4 regions of the Auritidibacter ignavus genome follow, and region 3 is predicted to be linked to each of the others. Evidence: riboswitches for the same ligand, from Rfam matches in the RefSeq annotation. Region 3 holds a riboswitch; each other region holds the start of a gene.

Region 1 (4,020 bases), 180 kb from region 3:
GGGCCGTTCGGAGGTTGCGGGCCGCGCTGAGTAGTCACGACTCACGCTCCTGGGGTGCTCGATGATCACAATACATAATGCCTGCACGCTCCGGATGATCCACGTCGTGGGGCACCAGGGCGCACCTGACTATTCTAATCACGGCATGCTGACAGAATCCGCACGTGACCTCTCAGAGTGAACAACAGGGCGCACCACAGACCAGCACTGCAGGTCAGGATTCTTTCGGTCTCCACCCACGACGACGAGCCCGGCGGGTGTCGAGGTAGTACCCCACCCCGGGAATACTGCAAAACACCACGTGAATAAAGGCCGCCGAGCCCACAATACCGAGCAGATTGTGGAAGTCAGCTCCGACGAAGATCGCGATGACGGTGGCCACCGCCGTGAGCACATCGACGGCTCCGGGGATCAACCAGTCGCGGGCCGGGGGGAATTCTTTGCGGTATCCACCACCGGCCACCAGCTGAGCGATACCGGCAACCAGCAAGGCCAGGCTGAGGATGATCGCGGTGGCCATCACCCCGGCGGAGAACAGTTGGGCCCCAACTAATGCAACCGGCCCAAGCACCCAGGCGGCCGCAGCCATCGACAAAGGCGAGCGCATGGCCTCCGGCACCGGTTCTTGGCGCAGGAATTCCCACATCGCCACCCCGGTGAGAAACAGGTAGATGGCGCAGCTGACATTAACCCAGGCAGGGCCGGAGTCCATCAGGTCGGGCGCTTGGTAGATCAGCGAGAAGATCCCGAAGGCTAAGGCCACCCCGGCACGAATCAGATACGGTCGAAAAATCAGGTGGGCGGTGTCGGGGCTGATCTTGGACGGAGGCTGCTGTTGGGTCTGAGTCACGGGAGACATTCTAGGCAAGAAAACGTTCTCCGGCAGTTTTCTCCTTCGCGCCCGGTATGACAGAATATAAATGTCCATCACGAGCGGCCGAGAGATCTGGCTCCATGACGCCGCAGCAATCTATCTCGAGTGCTAATGCCAGAATCGATGGGAGCAAGAATATGACAACGTTCACCGAACAGCCCCAGGTGGCCGAATCTGAATCCAACCGGGTGTCCGGCGTGTTCTACGGTTCCGCTCAAACAACCGTGAGCACCGGTGCGTACCGTTTCCTGGTTGATGAGCCGGAAGCCTCCGGTGGAAAGAATGCAGCGCCTAACCCGATGGAATACATTCTCGGGGCCACCAACGAGTGTATTTCCGTGGTGATTGAGGCCAAGTCCGGCACACACCAGATCCCGATTCAGGGCATTCACACCTACTCCTATGCCTCCCAGGATTTGGGTGGTCTGGCGGCAGGCCGGGATGTCCAACCTCACTTTCACACCTATCATTTGGCCGTGTTAGTCCAGACCGATGTGCGCGACGCGGACCGACTACGGGCCTTCGCCCAGGACGTGGAGCACGCTTGCCCGGCAGCCAACCTGTTGCGAGCGGCCCAAGGGCTACAGCTGACCGTGCACTGGCAGTTCGTCGACCGGCTGGTTGATCACGATGCCGAGGCCGTGGTGAATCAGGCGCTGGGGGTCCCCAACCGGAATGAGCCGGTGGACGCTGCCGAACCATTTCTGACGCTCACCAACCCCGACGCCTAGGACGAGCGCGACGGGCCGACCACACTGCCCAACACGATCCAGGCCTCGCCCCGAATCCGCCACCACAGTGTCAGCGCACGAGCGCCCAGATATACCACGGCGAAGCCGACCCAGACCAACACCACCGATACGACCCCGGAGCCGTCGTCGAGCTGGGCGGCCAGCCAGCCGAGAAACAGAATGAACGGCAGGTAGAGCGCCAAGGCAACCACTGAGGCGATCCCGAGGTATTTGGCGTCCCCGGCACCCATCAGGATGCCGTCGAGGATGAACACATACCCCGCCAGCGGCTGGGCGATGGCCAACACCATCAGCCCGGCCGCTCCGGCCTGGATCACGACCGGGTCTTGGCTAAACATTCGCGGGATCACCGCAGACAGCCCGGCCAACAACAGCCCGGTGATCACCCCGAAGCCCATCGACCAGCGGATCATCGTCCGGGTCAGCTCCCGAACTTCCCGGCGGTGGCTGGCGCCGAGTTCCTGACCGACCAGTGCCTGGGCGGCGATGGCCAGCGCGTCCAGGGCGAAGGACAGCGTGGAGAAGATGGTCATCACCATCTGGTGGCTGGCCAGCACTGGGGCGCCCAGTTGTGTGGCGGTCAGTACTGTGACCAAAATCCCGGCACGCAGTGCTGCCGAACGCACCAGCAACCACGACCCGATCTGGGCGGTGTCTTTCAGCCCCGCCAGGGTGGGCAACAGGCGACCGCCCTTTCCCCGGTAGCGGGTGGTGAGAATCATCAGGTAGATGCAGAACATTGCCCATTGGATCACTGAGGTGCCCAAGGCGGAGCCGATCACGCCGAGTCCGACCACGTAGATCAGCAGGTAGTTGACCGCAATGTTGATCGCAAAGCCTACACCGGCGACCACCAGCGGGGTTTTGGCGTCGGCCAGTCCCCGCAGGGTGCCCACCGTGGCCAGGATAGCGGTCATGGCCGGAAGCCCGATCATCGAATACTGCAGATACTCCACCGCGTGAGCCTGGGTCTGCCCGCTAGCCCCCAGCGCGCTCAGCACCCACGGGGCAGTGAGAGCCAAAGGTATGGCGATCACCACGCCCAGTAGCAACCCCAACCAGATACCGTCACGACCACGTTGCAGGGCCCGGTTGAGCTCACCGGCACCGAGAAAACGGGCGACAGCCGGGGTGGTGGAATAGGCCAGAAAGACGAGCAAGCCGGTCACGGTCTGCAGCACCGTGGCGGCCAATCCGACCCCGGCCAGCTGACTGGTACCCAGGTTGCCGATCATGGCGGTATCGACGACTAAAAACAGTGGCTCGGCGATCAGTGCCCCGAGTGAGGGCACGGCCAATGAAAGAATCTGGGCAGATACCGACCGCGGCCGGTCTGAACGGCGGGACTCAGCCTCAGGCACCGCGTTAAGCCAGGCCTGCCCACGGTGCGATGGTGAACCACCATGCCGCACCCAACTGCTCCCGGCCTTGTTCCAACAGCTCTGCCGGGGTGAGGTAGAGCAGACAGACCGCCACCGCGTTATTGAAGGCGTGTTGGACGTAGCTGAAGGCCAGCGAGAACTTCATCAGCGTGTAGACCAGCGAGAACGCCAGTCCCATCACCGCGTACGGAATGGTTTCAATGATGTTGAATTGGCCCGCCCCAATGAAATGTAACAGCGAGAAGGTGATCACCGAGATCGGTACCGAAACCCACACCGTGACCCAGCGGGAGAGCTTACCGATCAGCAGGTGGCGGAAAATGTACTCTTCGACGAGCGGGCCACAAATTACCACAGTGATAAACATCAGCCAGAACGGGGCCACGGTGGTCATTTCCTCGAGCACCAGCTGGTTCTCCGAGCTGGGGACCTCACCGATCAACACGGTCACGACCAGGTTGATGATGATGGTGCCGAACCAGATGGCCGGAATCATCAACAGTTTCAGTGGCCACAGCCGGCGGAAGGACCGGAGCGAGGACAGTAGCGTCGGGCCGGCGGCGATGAGCACCAACACGGTCATGATCAGGTAGTTGATCAGATTCACCGCGAAACCGATTTCAACCGGGAACACGCCCCGGGCAAGGTCTTCGACGCTGACCGGATCGGTGCCCACCAGCCACGCCGAGAAGGACACAAACCCTGGAATGAACAGCATCAGCGCTCCGAGTCCGAGCAGAAACAGCAACACGTAACCCAGCACGGCGAGCAGGTCGCGCCACACAAACGGGCCGGGCCGGCAGTCCGGGATCACCGGATCGCGGGGCTCGCCCATCCGGGAGGGCGGTGCGGAGCCGGGCCAGCCCGACGGGATCGGATACGGGGCGCCGGCCGGCTGCGTCCACCCCGGCGGAAGCTGTTGCTGATCAGTCATGACTGCCAGTCTACTGGGGGTACTGGTCACCGGTGTTGTCAGTGTTGTGAGTGGCACCGTTGCTGGCATACTGATCGT
Region 2 (4,020 bases), 570 kb from region 3:
ACGCGGGCTGATTTGCTTGAACAAGCTGGTCCAGCCCTTGTTTGACGTCGTGCCACAAATCGTCGACATCTTCGCGTCCAACTGCCAGTCGCACGGTGGTCTCGTTGATCTGTCCAGCGATGCGAAGCTCCTCCGAAAGGCGACAGTGGGTCGTGGTCAGCGGGTGGGTGATCAAGGAGCGAGAGTCGCCAAGATTGACCGCCAGGGTAAACAGCTGCAGTGAATTGAAAAACCGCTCAACACCGGCAGAATCGGTATTCAATTCGAAAGAGAATACCGCTCCCGTCCCCCGCGTGAAGTCTCGTTCCGCAATGTCTTTATTCGGGTGAGATTCCAGCGAGGGGTGGCTCACCGAACGCACACCGGGGTGCTGTTCCAGTCGACGAGCGAGTTCCGTAGCGGTCTGGCTGTGGCGGGGCAACCGCAGGTCGAGCGTTTCAATACCCTCCAAAGCCTGCTGGGCGTTCAACGCCGATAGCACCGGTCCCACGTCGTTGAGCAACTGTGCTCGAAGCAGATGCAGCACAGAGCCTGCCTCCCCGTATTTCTCCACCAAGGACTGAGGACCAAAACGAGGGCGTGGTGTGGTCAGCTGTGGCCATAGCTCTGGACGTTGTGAGGGATGGAAATTGTCCGTGACAATGACCGCTCCTCCGAGAGAGGAACCGTTTCCGACCAAGTATTTGGTCACCGAGTGCACCACGAGGTCAGCACCCAGACGAGCAGGTTGGAGCAAATACGGTGTCGCCAGGGTATTGTCGACAATCAGTGCCACCCCGTGCCGGTGAGCAACTTCTGCCAAGGCCGGGATATCCGGCAGGTCTGCGTGTGGGTTGGCAATGGATTCGACCACAAAGACCCGCGTGCGTTCGGTGATCGCTTCCTCCCACTGCTGGGGATCGTGCGGATTGACCCAGGTGGTGGTGATCCCGGCTTCCGCCAGGCTGTCGTTGAGCAAGTCAGCGGTGCCACCATAGATACGGTTTGAAGCCACCACGTGGCCGGCCGGAGCCTCCGGATGGGGTTGACCGTCTGGGCTTTGCGAGGACCGTCCTGCCAGGGCCAGCACACTCAGCGTGATGGCGGCCTGGCCCGACGCGGTGGCGACCGCCCCGACTCCGTCTTCCAGGCTGGCAAGTCGCCGTTCCAGCAATCCAACCGTGGGATTTCCAGTTCTGGAATAGGTCAGTCCAGGTTGACGTTGGGCGAAGACTTCACGGGCTTGGGCGAAAGAATCGAATCCGAAGGCAGCTGAAACATAGACTGGTTCGCGTACAGGACGAATGGATTCATCCGGGATACGGCCCGCGTGAATTTGTTGGGTACTAAACCCGGATTGACATGGGCCCTCAGAGTCTTCGGCAGAAAAGTGACTGGTAGTAGACATAACGTCCCCCTTGATACTAGGGCGTGTCTGCCAGTGCTGGGCACGCCGTGCTTGCCTCCAGCGGTGTGCTGAAGACCGGATCATCATCTGAGGCACCCCGTCACAGCGGAAAGGGTTGCCGACCGGCCAGTCAGAGCTTGTTGAACCGGTTCTCGTGATCCTTTGTCAAAGTATTCTACTTGTTTTCGAGGAGTGGTTGGTCTAACGAATTTGGTCTCAACCTCCGCTACCGCCACCCACTCTGAAAGACACTTTAAAAATCGCCCTGATAGTGGTCAAAGCACCGGGTGGAGGACCCGTCATATTCTGTCGTCAAACCTTCATTACCGTGAATATCTCACATTATGACGACGCTGGCCGCGCCGGGTTCTTTCCCCACGCGGCCAGCGTCGCGGTGTGTCTTCCGTGCCGTCGTTATTCGACGATCAGGTGACGCTTAGTGCACCCGGCGGTTGCGCACCGGGACGAAAATGGTTCCTCACACAATCGAGCCCACAGCCAGGCCGGCAATGGCCAAGATGTTTCCGGTACCGGTAGTCGCCACGTCTGAGGACGAACCAGAGCCAGTTGCACCAGACTGCTCATCCAAGCGGCGCTTGTTCGGTGCAGCACCCTCCGTTGCGGTTCCGGATCCACCGCTTTTGTCCTCGTCCACGGCGTTCTCAGGCGCACGGTACGTGATGGTTCCCGTGGTCTCATCAAGCGAGATCTCCCAGTCGTCTGGGACGGTAAATGACTCGTCGATTGCAAATCGAGTCCCCTCTGGCAGTTGCGGCTCGACGGTTTGTGGGGCCGCAACCGTTCCACCCGGTGCAGTGGTGACCGCCTCATATCCCGGACCATACTGCTCGCTCGCAGACGTGACGGTAATCGTCACCGGCACGGTATACTCCCGCGGTTCGGCGTTCTGTGGGGTGGGTGCGACGGCAATGGAACCATCCTGTTGCAGTGCGGCCCACTGTGGCCACTCTCCGTCGACATCGACGGTGGTGCCGTCGGGCAACGGGTTGCCATCGTTTCCGCGTGGCACCGCAACGGTCGCTTCCTCGTTCATCGCTACGGTGATGGGCTCGTAGACAGGGACTTGAGCCACGATAACCTTAACCTGAAGTTCATCAGGGTGACCATCACCAAAGGTGCGCTGAATCGGAACGGTATAGGAGCCCGGCTCGACCGTGCTGTCTGCCGTTGCGGTCACCTCACCATTCTCCGGATTAACCGTCACAGGAAGTCCTTCGGGGCATCCGGCGTGTACTTCACGGCGCTATTCGGGGCCGGTTTATCACCGATATCATTGGTCTTTGCATCATCTCCGCCGGCTTTGACCGTCACCGGCTCCCAGTTATGCATCGGTGCTTCGCACTGATAGGGAACTTCTCCGAGGGATCCTGGGAGTAGTCGGGGGCTCACCACCCGTTCCAATCCGCAGGCGGGAATTCTGCCTCAACGTCTCCGACGAGGTCGCATCACGTTCATCAACCCAGTCATCTAAGATCGCGGTCAGAGTCTCGCCCGCGCGTGGCGCGCGGGTCATCATGTAGCCGGTATCGAGGTAGGGATTCTGGAAACGTTCCCGAACCGTGGCTGGGCTCGTGGTGTCCGTGTGTGACGTGCTGGGAACGCCAGGGGCTGAGATCCTGTGAATTCTTCGACGGGGATTCCCCGGCCAGGGTGATGCACCACGAGTCCGGATTGTGTCGCACCATCGGGTCGTGTCTGGGGCCAGTGCAACTCCTGGCTCGGTGTGGGCGCACTCGAGAATTGGTGAGCCACGTCGGCGGTGCCCACCCCATTGTGGTGTGCATCCTGCACGGGGGTGTTAGCCAGGGGCGGGATCGGGATTGCGGTCACCACGGGCACACCGGCACCCAGAAGCCCACAGGTCAACACGCTGGTACCGAGAATGATCGATGGACGCGTTTTCCGGTGCGCTGAGCAAACCCGGTGGCGCCTTTCCTGCAGGGTAGCAGGCATGTTGGTCTCGTTTCTGCGGTCACACTGATCTCAACCGCTGGAAAGATCGTCACGTGTCCGGACACCAGGTGTGATGGCAAGCAACGTCTCCACTCCAGCAATCAGGCTCTTACCATCGAGTAGAAATCTTCCGAAAAGCCCCTAGTCCAGTGAGCGTTCGGCGTGCTGCGCGGCACGCCAGCGGAAGAATACTGCTAGCAATCCGCCAGAAATATTGTGCCAAACACTGAATACGGCGGCCGGTAGCGCCGCGGTGGGGTTGAAGTGGGACGCGGCGAGCGTTGCGGCCAGTCCAGAGTTCTGCATCCCGACCTCGACCGAGGTCGTGCGGGCCACACGCGAGGGGTAGCCAAATAACCGCGCGGCGCCATAGCCCAGCAGGTAACCAATCCCGTTGTGCACGATGACCGCCAGTAGCACCAAACAGCCAGCGGTGACGATGGCATCAGCAGAACCGGACACCACAGCAATCACCACGTAGGCAATGCCGAGCACACTCACCCACGGTAAAAGTGGCAGAATCTTGTCGATCCACTGACGCAACAGCCACCGCACGAGCAGACCGGCCACAATCGGGATCAGCACCATCTGCACGATAGACCACGCCATGCTCCCGGCATCCACGGGCAAGAGTGCTCCGGCCAGCCACTGGGTCAACA
Region 3 (4,020 bases):
GAGATCTCCAAACAGTAGGCCGGAATTGTCTCGCCGTTGATCTCAACCTGGAACAGGCCGGTGGCCACCGTCCGGGGGTTGCTCCCGTCGGCCTCAGTGGTGTGCACGCGGTAGCCGGGTTCACCGTGGCCGGTCAGTGTGGTGGAATCACCCACATCAAAGTCCGGGACCGAATGCCATGAGGCCGTCTCGTGTGAGCCGGTATCCCGCCAGACGCCGGTGAATCGTGTCTGCGTGATCTGGTGGTCGGTGACAGTGGCGTGGGCGAGATCCGGGGAAGCGGTCATCGCCACGGCCACACCCAGCGTGGCCCCGGTGGTCAGCAACCGGGTAGGAATCAGAGGTGTTGAGCGTGCGTTCACAGCGAGTTTCCCTTCAGCAGAGATGTATCGGACGGTGTTTACGCTAGGAGCCGGTGGGTTACCCCGGGCCGGGACCGAACTAATCTGTGGATACAGCCTGCGCTGTGGATGAGGCTTCGCATGGATCGAGCCCGATATGCTATGCGAGCCCTGATGCAGCCGATCGGCAGGTCACGTCGCTGATTGGCGCCTGAGCGATCATCGGTTACAGTGGATGCATCAATCGTTCAGAGCGCCCGAGAAACCTCGCTCGTTGACGCCGCAGTAATCGCCTGTTCTTTCGGGAGCGGGCGCTCATGCCAACAATGATGGAGGCATTACCGGCTGTGAGTTACGCACATTTTTCCCGTCAGTTTCGGCAGCTCTTTGACGAGATCGGCCGTGGTGATCGCGCGCGAGAAGCCGGGCGACATCTTCCGATCATTCCGCTCGAGCAGTTGCGCGATGCCGGGCTCGGGGCCGTTACGGTGCCCCGACAGGATCCGCAGCAACCGGTCGCGAGCTTCGAGACGGTGCTGCGCCTGATGATGGATCTCGCCACCGAAGATGTGAACGTCGCCCATATGTGGCGATCGCATGTGGTGTTTATTGAGTATTTGCGCGCGGTGACCACCTCGTCCGAGATGCAGCAGTGGTGGCATCGGATTGACCAGGGCGAGTGGGGCGGTTCGGCGTTGTCAGCCACGATGGATCAGGTCTCCCAGCCCACCACAGTCAGCGCCGATGAGGTGGGCAACCTCACCGTGTCGGGCACCAAGTACTACTCCACGGGCACGCTGGCCTCGACCTGGACGATGGTGGGCGTGGATCGTGACCATGATTTGGCGCTGAAACGAGCCCGTCAGCGACGCCGTCATGGCGAATCGGGGGTGCGCGTTGAGGATTGTCTGTCCGCGGTGGCCGTGGTTGCGGTGAAACAGCCCCGCGTGCGAGTCCGTGATGACTGGGACGGATTTGGGCAACGGCTGACTGCGACCGGATCGCTGATCATGAAAGACGCTTTGGCCGAGGCGGTTTATGACCGGCCGGGTGATTCCCGGCGGGGTATTCTCAACGTGATGCTTGAGGTCACGTTGCTGGCCCTGCAGGCCGGTATTGCCCGGGCGGCGTTGCGCGATGGGATGGCCGCGTTGCAACAGCGCACCCGCGTTTTCAACACCTCGACCGGGTCCACCCCGCGCGAAGACGATCAACTGTTGGGGATTGTGGGAGAACTCTCCGCCAAATCAGCGCTGTGTGAGCAAGCGGTGCGCGCGATCGGTGCGCAACTGGATGAGGCCGTGGTAGCCCAAGAGGCCACCGACGCTGGTCGTCAAGAGACTCAGCCCGGTTCCGGGTGGATCGAGACGCTGGTGGCCTCCCAGCGGGCAGCGATTACGGTCCCGTCATTGGCGTTGGAGGTCTGCACCGGTATTTTTGACGTGCTCGGGGCCTCGGCGACCTCCACCGGTTTGGCCCTGGACCGGCACTGGCGCAACGCCCGGACCTTGGCCACCCATGATCCGTCGGTCTTCAAGGCCAGGATGGTCGGTGACTGGGAAGTCAACGGAACCGTGCCCAGCACCTATCTGGCGCAGAACCGATAGCCCCGGCAGCACGCCCCGGTAGCAACCGGTCTCCACTCGCACTGCGGTTTGCCTCACCCACATTCTGTCGAAAAGCCCCAGGTCAGGTGATGGTCTCGTCCCATCCAGAGTGGCTGAGAGACTTGGCTCGTTGACGCCGCAGCAACCCGTGGTCCACGGTCCGTGCCCGGGTGCTAATGCCAAGACCGATGGAAGGAGTATCTTTCGATGTCGACCACCCCTGAAACCGGCCAGAACGGTGAGCGCGAGATTTTCTTCAACGCTTTCGACATGAATTGCGTGGTGCACCAGTCCCCGGGGCTGTGGCGCCACCCGGAGGATCACGCCCGGGAATACAACACGATCGGCTACTGGACCAAGCTGGCCCAGATCTTGGAAAAGGGCCTGTTCGATGGGCTATTTATTGCCGATGTGCTCGGTCCCTACGACGTCTTTGAGGACTCACCCCGGGCAGCGCTGAATTCCGGGGCCCAAGTGCCGGTCAACGACCCGTTCTTGCTGGTCTCGGCGATGGCCGCGGTGACCGAGAACCTCTCCTTTGGGGTCACCGCCGGTACCGCCTATGAGCACCCCTACCCCTTCGCTCGGCGACTGGCGACCTTGGATCATCTCACCGACGGCCGGATCGGGTGGAACGTGGTCACCGGGTATCTGCCCTCCGCGGCCCGCAATATGGGCAATGTCGATCAGATGGAACACGACGAGCGCTACGATCACGCCGATGAGTACATGGACGTGGTCTATAAGTTACTCAATGGCTCCTGGGAGCTCGATGCGGTGGTCGAGGATCGTGGCACCGGGGTGTTCACCGATCCGACCAAGGTGCATAATATCAACCACCAGGGTCGGTACTTCTCCGTTCCCGGCACCGCGGTCACCGAGCCCTCCCCGCAACGGGTGCCATTGATTTTCCAGGCTGGTGCCTCCACCCGAGGTCGGGCGTTTGCCGGTAAGCACGCTGAAGCCTCCTTCATTAACTCGCCCACCCCACAGCTGATGAGCGCGACTGTGGAAAAGCTACGCCAGGCGGCAGTGGATGCCGGCCGTGACCCCTATGATCTGCGGATCTTCGCGATGCTGACGGTGATCACCGCAGCCACCGATGACGAGGCCCAGGCGAAGTTTGAAGACTACGCCAGCTACGCCGATGTGGAAGGCGCCCTGGTGCTGATGTCAGGCTGGATGGGCTTGGACCTGTCCACGTTCGATCTGGACGAGCCGCTGGGTGAGGTGGAATCAAACGCGATCCAGTCCACGGTGGAGACCTTCAAGCAGGCGTCGGGAGATGACGGGGAGTGGACCGTGCGCAAAATGGCCGAATGGGTCGGTGTGGGCGGCTTCGGCCCGGTCATCGTCGGCTCCGGCGAGACCGTGGCCCGGAAGATGATCCAGTGGCAGGATGAGACCGATATCGACGGGTTCAATTTAGCCTATGCGGTCACCCCAGGCACCTTCGAGGACATCGTCGAGTACGTGGTGCCACAGCTGCAGAAGCTGGGGCGGTACAAGACCGGCTACGCTCCGGGCACGTTGCGTCAGAAGCTGTTTGGTCAGGGCGATCACCTCAATGAACGCCACCACGGTTCCCAGTTCACGCCGGGATCTTTGCAGCGCTAGGACCGCTAGACAACAAACCGGCAGGGCCTCTCCCGCTGAGGGAGAAGCCCTGCCGGTTTTCTCATGCCGTGTGGGACTCAGCGAGCCCCGGCCCTTACTGGTTGCGGTCCTTCCTGGATACCTTGGGTAGCGGGGCCGAGCTAGTGCGGGCAGCCAGGGTACCGTGCTTGGCCCTGGGCTCGATCGTTTCCAGATCCAGGTACGGATCGCGCATGACCGGAGCCGGTTCTTCGGCCTCGGGCTCGACGACCACATCATCGGTGTTGAAGTCATCGTCGGCGTCACGACGGGCGTATTCCTCCGGTGGCAGGACTTTCTTCCACTCGCGAGTCCGGATCTGGGGCAATTCACCGGCGTCCTCACGCAGGGCGCGGTAGAGCGCGTACATCTGGAAGTAGCCCATCACGAAGAATGGCAGACCGACCAAGATAATGGTCTGTTCCAGTGCAGTCAGA
Region 4 (4,020 bases), 740 kb from region 3:
TCGCGTTGGCGCCACGACATCGATCTCGCGGGAAAACGGGTCGCTTCAATTGGTGCCGCGGCCACGGCTATCCAGTACGTGCCAGAGATTGCACCCGAGGTTGCCCACCTTGATGTCTTCCAGCGCTCGGCCAATTACATTCTTCCGCGAGAAGAACAGCTCTTTGACACCCAAACACGTGAAGCAATGCACACGGATCCGGAGGTCTTTCGCGACGTCCGGGAGTTTATCTATAACGATCGCGAAACCGGTTTCTACCGGACCCTGGAGGGAACCGCTGCTTCCGAAGAAGGCAAACGGCAGGCGCTGGGATTCCTCGAACGCGAAATCACCGACCCTGAGCTACTCGAGAAGTTGACTCCGGATTTCCCCTACGGGTGTAAGCGCACGCTCCGTAGCGACGCGTTCTACCCGACGCTACGTCGATATAACGTGGACCTGGTGACCGAAGAGATTCGAGAGGTGACCCCGCAAGGAATCATCACTGCGGACGGAGAGCTGCACGAGCTCGATGTCATCATCTTTGCCACCGGTTTCCAGCGTCAGAAGTTCATCGATGATATTGACATCATCGGAACTGATGGCGTCGATCTCGCTCAGCGGTGGGGCATCAGCCCGGAAGCTTATTATGGCATCACAGTTGATGGCTACCCGAACCTCTTCCTCGTCTACGGACCGAACACAAATCTGAACCACAACTCGGTGGTGTCGATGCTGGAAATTCAGCACGACTACATCGCTGATTTCATTAAACGGATCTCCTCCGGTTCGATGCATGCTGTCGAGGTTGATGCCGATGCGCTAGCTCGCGTGAACGAAAAGATCCAGAAAGAGCTCGAGGCTTCGTCCTATTCCGCTGATTGTTCCTCCTGGTTCAAGAACTCCGAAGGGCGCGTCACGAACAATTGGAGTAGCACCGTCGAAGACTACCGGGTTGCCCTCAAGACTCCGCACTTCCAGGACTACACGGTGGTATAGCTATGGCTCACCACGACCGCTACAAAGCACGCTAGGTTTCATCCGAGGCTCGCAAGGTGCTGGGCCCGTTCCGGGAAGGCCGAGCTCAACCCTTTCACTTGCTCGCTATTCCTGAACTTCGTGAGACCTACGAAAAAAACTGTGCGGCCGTCGGTTTTGACCAAGTTCCCGTTGCATCGGTCGACGAATTCCAGGTCAACGGCATCACGGCCCGATACTACGAACCCCGCACCGATGCCTCGGCAGCGAGTCCGGTAGCGCTCTTCGCACACGGCGGGGGCTGGGTCATGGGTAGCCTCGACACCCACGACGGCTTGCGCCGGCAACTGGCGGTCCGGACCGGTTACCCTGTCATCGCGGTGGATTACCGTCGGGCACCAGAGCACAAATTCCCGGCCGCGTTCAACGATGTGGTGACCGTCTGTGAGTGGGTCCGAGAGGCTGGAGCACTACCTTTTGACCCCGTGGCATCTTCACCGAAGGCCTCCCCCTCGTCGATGACACAATGGACTAGTTTGTCTCCCTCTACATCAGCGACCCCGACATCACATCTCATCCACGGCTGAGCCCCCTGCACGCAGAGATTGGGCCCCACTGTTGCCCGGCAGTTATCGTTTCGACTGACTTGGACCCTCTCGTCGCCGATGGCGTCACCTACGCTCACTCTCTGGTCCAGGCTGGGGTCGATGTGCAATTCCGGCACCTACACGGGGTCCCCCACGGGATCTTCACCTCCGGGAGCAAATATCCCGTGGCTGATGAGGTGCTGGACGACGCTTGCCTGTTTATCCAGCGGGTGACGCACCCGCTGGAGTGCCAGGAACCGAACCCTGACCACGCATGACATCACGTGACCTATCGAATTGACCCCACAGGCTTCAATGCCTAAGCTAAAGATCATTGAGACAACGTGAATCACGAGTTTCCATCGTTGACAGCCCTGGCTGATGGAACGGCAACCCTCTTCGCGAGTAGTGGGGTGCTCCAGGTGACGATTCGGTCCTGTGGATACCCCACAGTGGCAAGTACCGCGTCCGAGTTTAGCTCATCTTCGGGGAATTCGGGGCGCACACAAAACACAGAGAGTTTGTGATGACCGCGACCAGCTTTGACGTATTTTCGGAGTTACGTGCCGACCTCACTCAGGACATCTCACCTCACAATTTGCGTCACGCCCTGGAACAGTACCCCACCGGCGTCGTGGCGTTAGCCGGATACGCTCAAGGGGTTAAAGAAGGTTTGGTGGCCACCTCCTTCACCGTCGGTGTCTCCGTGGAACCGCCTCTGGTGTCTTTTGCCATTCAGAACCACTCCCGCACCTGGCCCCGGATGCGGGAAGCCGATCACATCGGTGTCTCCATCATGGGGTCACGCCAATCTCACATCTGCGCCCAGCTGGCTTCACGCAGTAAGGACCGGTTTGCCGGATTGGACTTGCGCTATTCCGAACGCGGTTCTATTTTTCTTCAGGGAGCCGCCCAGTGGTTGGACACCTCCGTCTACGCCGAATTGCCAGCTGGCGACCACCACATTGTCCTTCTCGAAGTCCACGGTCTGGCCTCCAGCACCGAGCAAACCTCACCGTTGGTGCGACACCGCCGAGCTTTCCGAGATCTGAAGACTGCCGAAGGCAATGAGTAACTCCACTGCCACTGGTCATCCCTCAGCGGTGCGCATCGACGTCTGGCTCTGGTCGGTGCGGATGTATAAAACTCGTTCGGCAGCCACCGCAGCATGCAAAGGCGGGCACGTGAAAATTGACGGTGAATCCGTCAAACCCTCCCAAAAAGTCCACGTCGGCGATACCGTGAGCTTCCGTCAACCCGGTCGCGAACGCATTCTCGAAGTCACCGGTTTGCTCTCCCGACGCGTTGGGGCCCCGGTGGCCGTCCAACACTATGTTGACCACTCTCCAGAACCCATACCGCGACACTTACTTGCCGTACCCTATCGCGAACGCGGAACCGGGCGACCGACCAAGAAAGAACGTCGCCAACTAGATAAGTTACGTGGCTATTCCTCCCGCTAATCACACCAATACTGGCTCACATTCTGGCTAGAATAGTCCCTGAATTGACGTCGTGCAGATCCGTGACGTCTGGAGACAACGCTGTGGCACGCAGCAGGGAGTGAGTACTCGGCCATGCCTCAAGGCACTGTTCGTTGGTTCAACGCCGAAAAGGGCTTTGGTTTTATTACGTCCGACCAAAACGATGACGTGTTCGTACACTATAAATTTATTGACCATGAAGGATTCAAGAAACTTCTTGAAGGTCAACGCGTAGAATTTGATCTTGAGCCCTCCGACCGAGGGCTTCAAGCACGACAAGTCCGCGCACTATCCGGAATGCCATAAGAACTTAGCCAGCAGACCTACCGGGTCACACCGATTTGAGAGCCCCAAGGAGTGAGAATGCGCACGGTGAAATCGTCGTGGCGTCTCGTTGCGCTCACGCCACTCTGCCTCGCCTCCCTCGTTGCTCCCCTCACGCTCACGACGCTTCCAGCCACCTCTGCGCCCACCGAGACACCCGGTGCGACACAGCAACCCAGCACCCCCAGTGGCGAGCCCCGTCTGCAGCCCGGGACCGGCTCGCCGACCACCGAGCTGGTCGATGACTCTGCCTCACCGACAGAGCAGTCTTCACCTAATGAGCCGTCCTCTCCCACGAGCGAGCCGAGCAGTCACGAGACCACCGAATCACCCCCAGCTGATCCCGACGACGAGATCACCTGTCGGTCGACCTCGACCACTAAGGCCCCGGTCACGATTACCTTCACCGGGCTAGCTGAGGGTGACGAGATCAGCCACGCTCCACCCGCTATCACCGGGACGGTACAGATCACTGACTCCCGTGTGGTCTACTGGCCCAAAGGCAGTGACCTCCGCCAGGAAGAGCTCAATCTGCAGGTCACCCGCGACGACGAGGTTATCACCACGTGTTCGGTCACCGTGGGCCCCTTCGCTCCGTCCGACAGTCAATCGCCAAGTGCTACGTCGCCTCCCTCCCCCGGCCAGGACCCTTCCCCCACTTCCAGTCC

Evidence for each region. A riboswitch is a leader RNA that binds a small molecule or an ion and turns the genes downstream of it on or off. The one in region 3 is predicted to bind S-adenosylmethionine.
Region 1: it holds a riboswitch for S-adenosylmethionine, as region 3 does, so the genes downstream of both, QDX22_RS09580 (OsmC family protein) here and QDX22_RS10410 (LLM class flavin-dependent oxidoreductase) in region 3, are expected to answer to the same signal.
Region 2: it holds a riboswitch for S-adenosylmethionine, as region 3 does, so the genes downstream of both, QDX22_RS00975 (O-acetylhomoserine aminocarboxypropyltransferase/cysteine synthase family protein) here and QDX22_RS10410 (LLM class flavin-dependent oxidoreductase) in region 3, are expected to answer to the same signal.
Region 4: it holds a riboswitch for S-adenosylmethionine, as region 3 does, so the genes downstream of both, QDX22_RS07125 (flavin reductase family protein) here and QDX22_RS10410 (LLM class flavin-dependent oxidoreductase) in region 3, are expected to answer to the same signal.

The regions. Positions count from the first base shown of each region.
Region 1 is NZ_CP122564.1:2,111,585-2,115,604, reverse strand. Features, by position in the region: gene QDX22_RS09590 (hypothetical protein) at 1-38, opposite strand, end outside; gene QDX22_RS09585 (hypothetical protein) at 215-850, opposite strand; SAM riboswitch class I at 922-1,004, shown strand; gene QDX22_RS09580 (OsmC family protein) at 1,012-1,605, shown strand; gene QDX22_RS09575 (MATE family efflux transporter) at 1,602-2,918, opposite strand; gene QDX22_RS09570 (CPBP family intramembrane glutamic endopeptidase) at 2,992-3,942, opposite strand; gene QDX22_RS09565 (ABC transporter ATP-binding protein) at 3,953-4,020, opposite strand, start outside.
Region 2 is NZ_CP122564.1:220,750-224,769, reverse strand. Features, by position in the region: gene QDX22_RS00975 (O-acetylhomoserine aminocarboxypropyltransferase/cysteine synthase family protein) at 1-1,387, opposite strand, end outside; SAM riboswitch class IV at 1,430-1,547, opposite strand; gene QDX22_RS00970 (Rib/alpha-like domain-containing protein) at 1,866-2,585, opposite strand; gene QDX22_RS00965 (hypothetical protein) at 2,609-2,737, opposite strand; gene QDX22_RS00960 (bile acid:sodium symporter family protein) at 3,503-4,020, opposite strand, start outside.
Region 3 is NZ_CP122564.1:2,291,309-2,295,328, forward strand. Features, by position in the region: gene QDX22_RS10400 (Cys-Gln thioester bond-forming surface protein) at 1-362, opposite strand, end outside; gene QDX22_RS10405 (acyl-CoA dehydrogenase family protein) at 689-1,948, shown strand; SAM riboswitch class I at 2,046-2,143, shown strand; gene QDX22_RS10410 (LLM class flavin-dependent oxidoreductase) at 2,156-3,565, shown strand; gene QDX22_RS10415 (BCCT family transporter) at 3,660-4,020, opposite strand, start outside.
Region 4 is NZ_CP122564.1:1,554,237-1,558,256, forward strand. Features, by position in the region: gene QDX22_RS07110 (flavin-containing monooxygenase) at 1-978, shown strand, start outside; gene QDX22_RS07115 (alpha/beta hydrolase) at 1,035-1,544, shown strand; gene QDX22_RS07120 (alpha/beta hydrolase) at 1,550-1,822, shown strand; SAM riboswitch class IV at 1,892-2,012, shown strand; gene QDX22_RS07125 (flavin reductase family protein) at 2,071-2,619, shown strand; gene QDX22_RS07130 (RNA-binding S4 domain-containing protein) at 2,612-3,007, shown strand; gene QDX22_RS07135 (cold-shock protein) at 3,122-3,334, shown strand; gene QDX22_RS07140 (hypothetical protein) at 3,392-4,020, shown strand, end outside.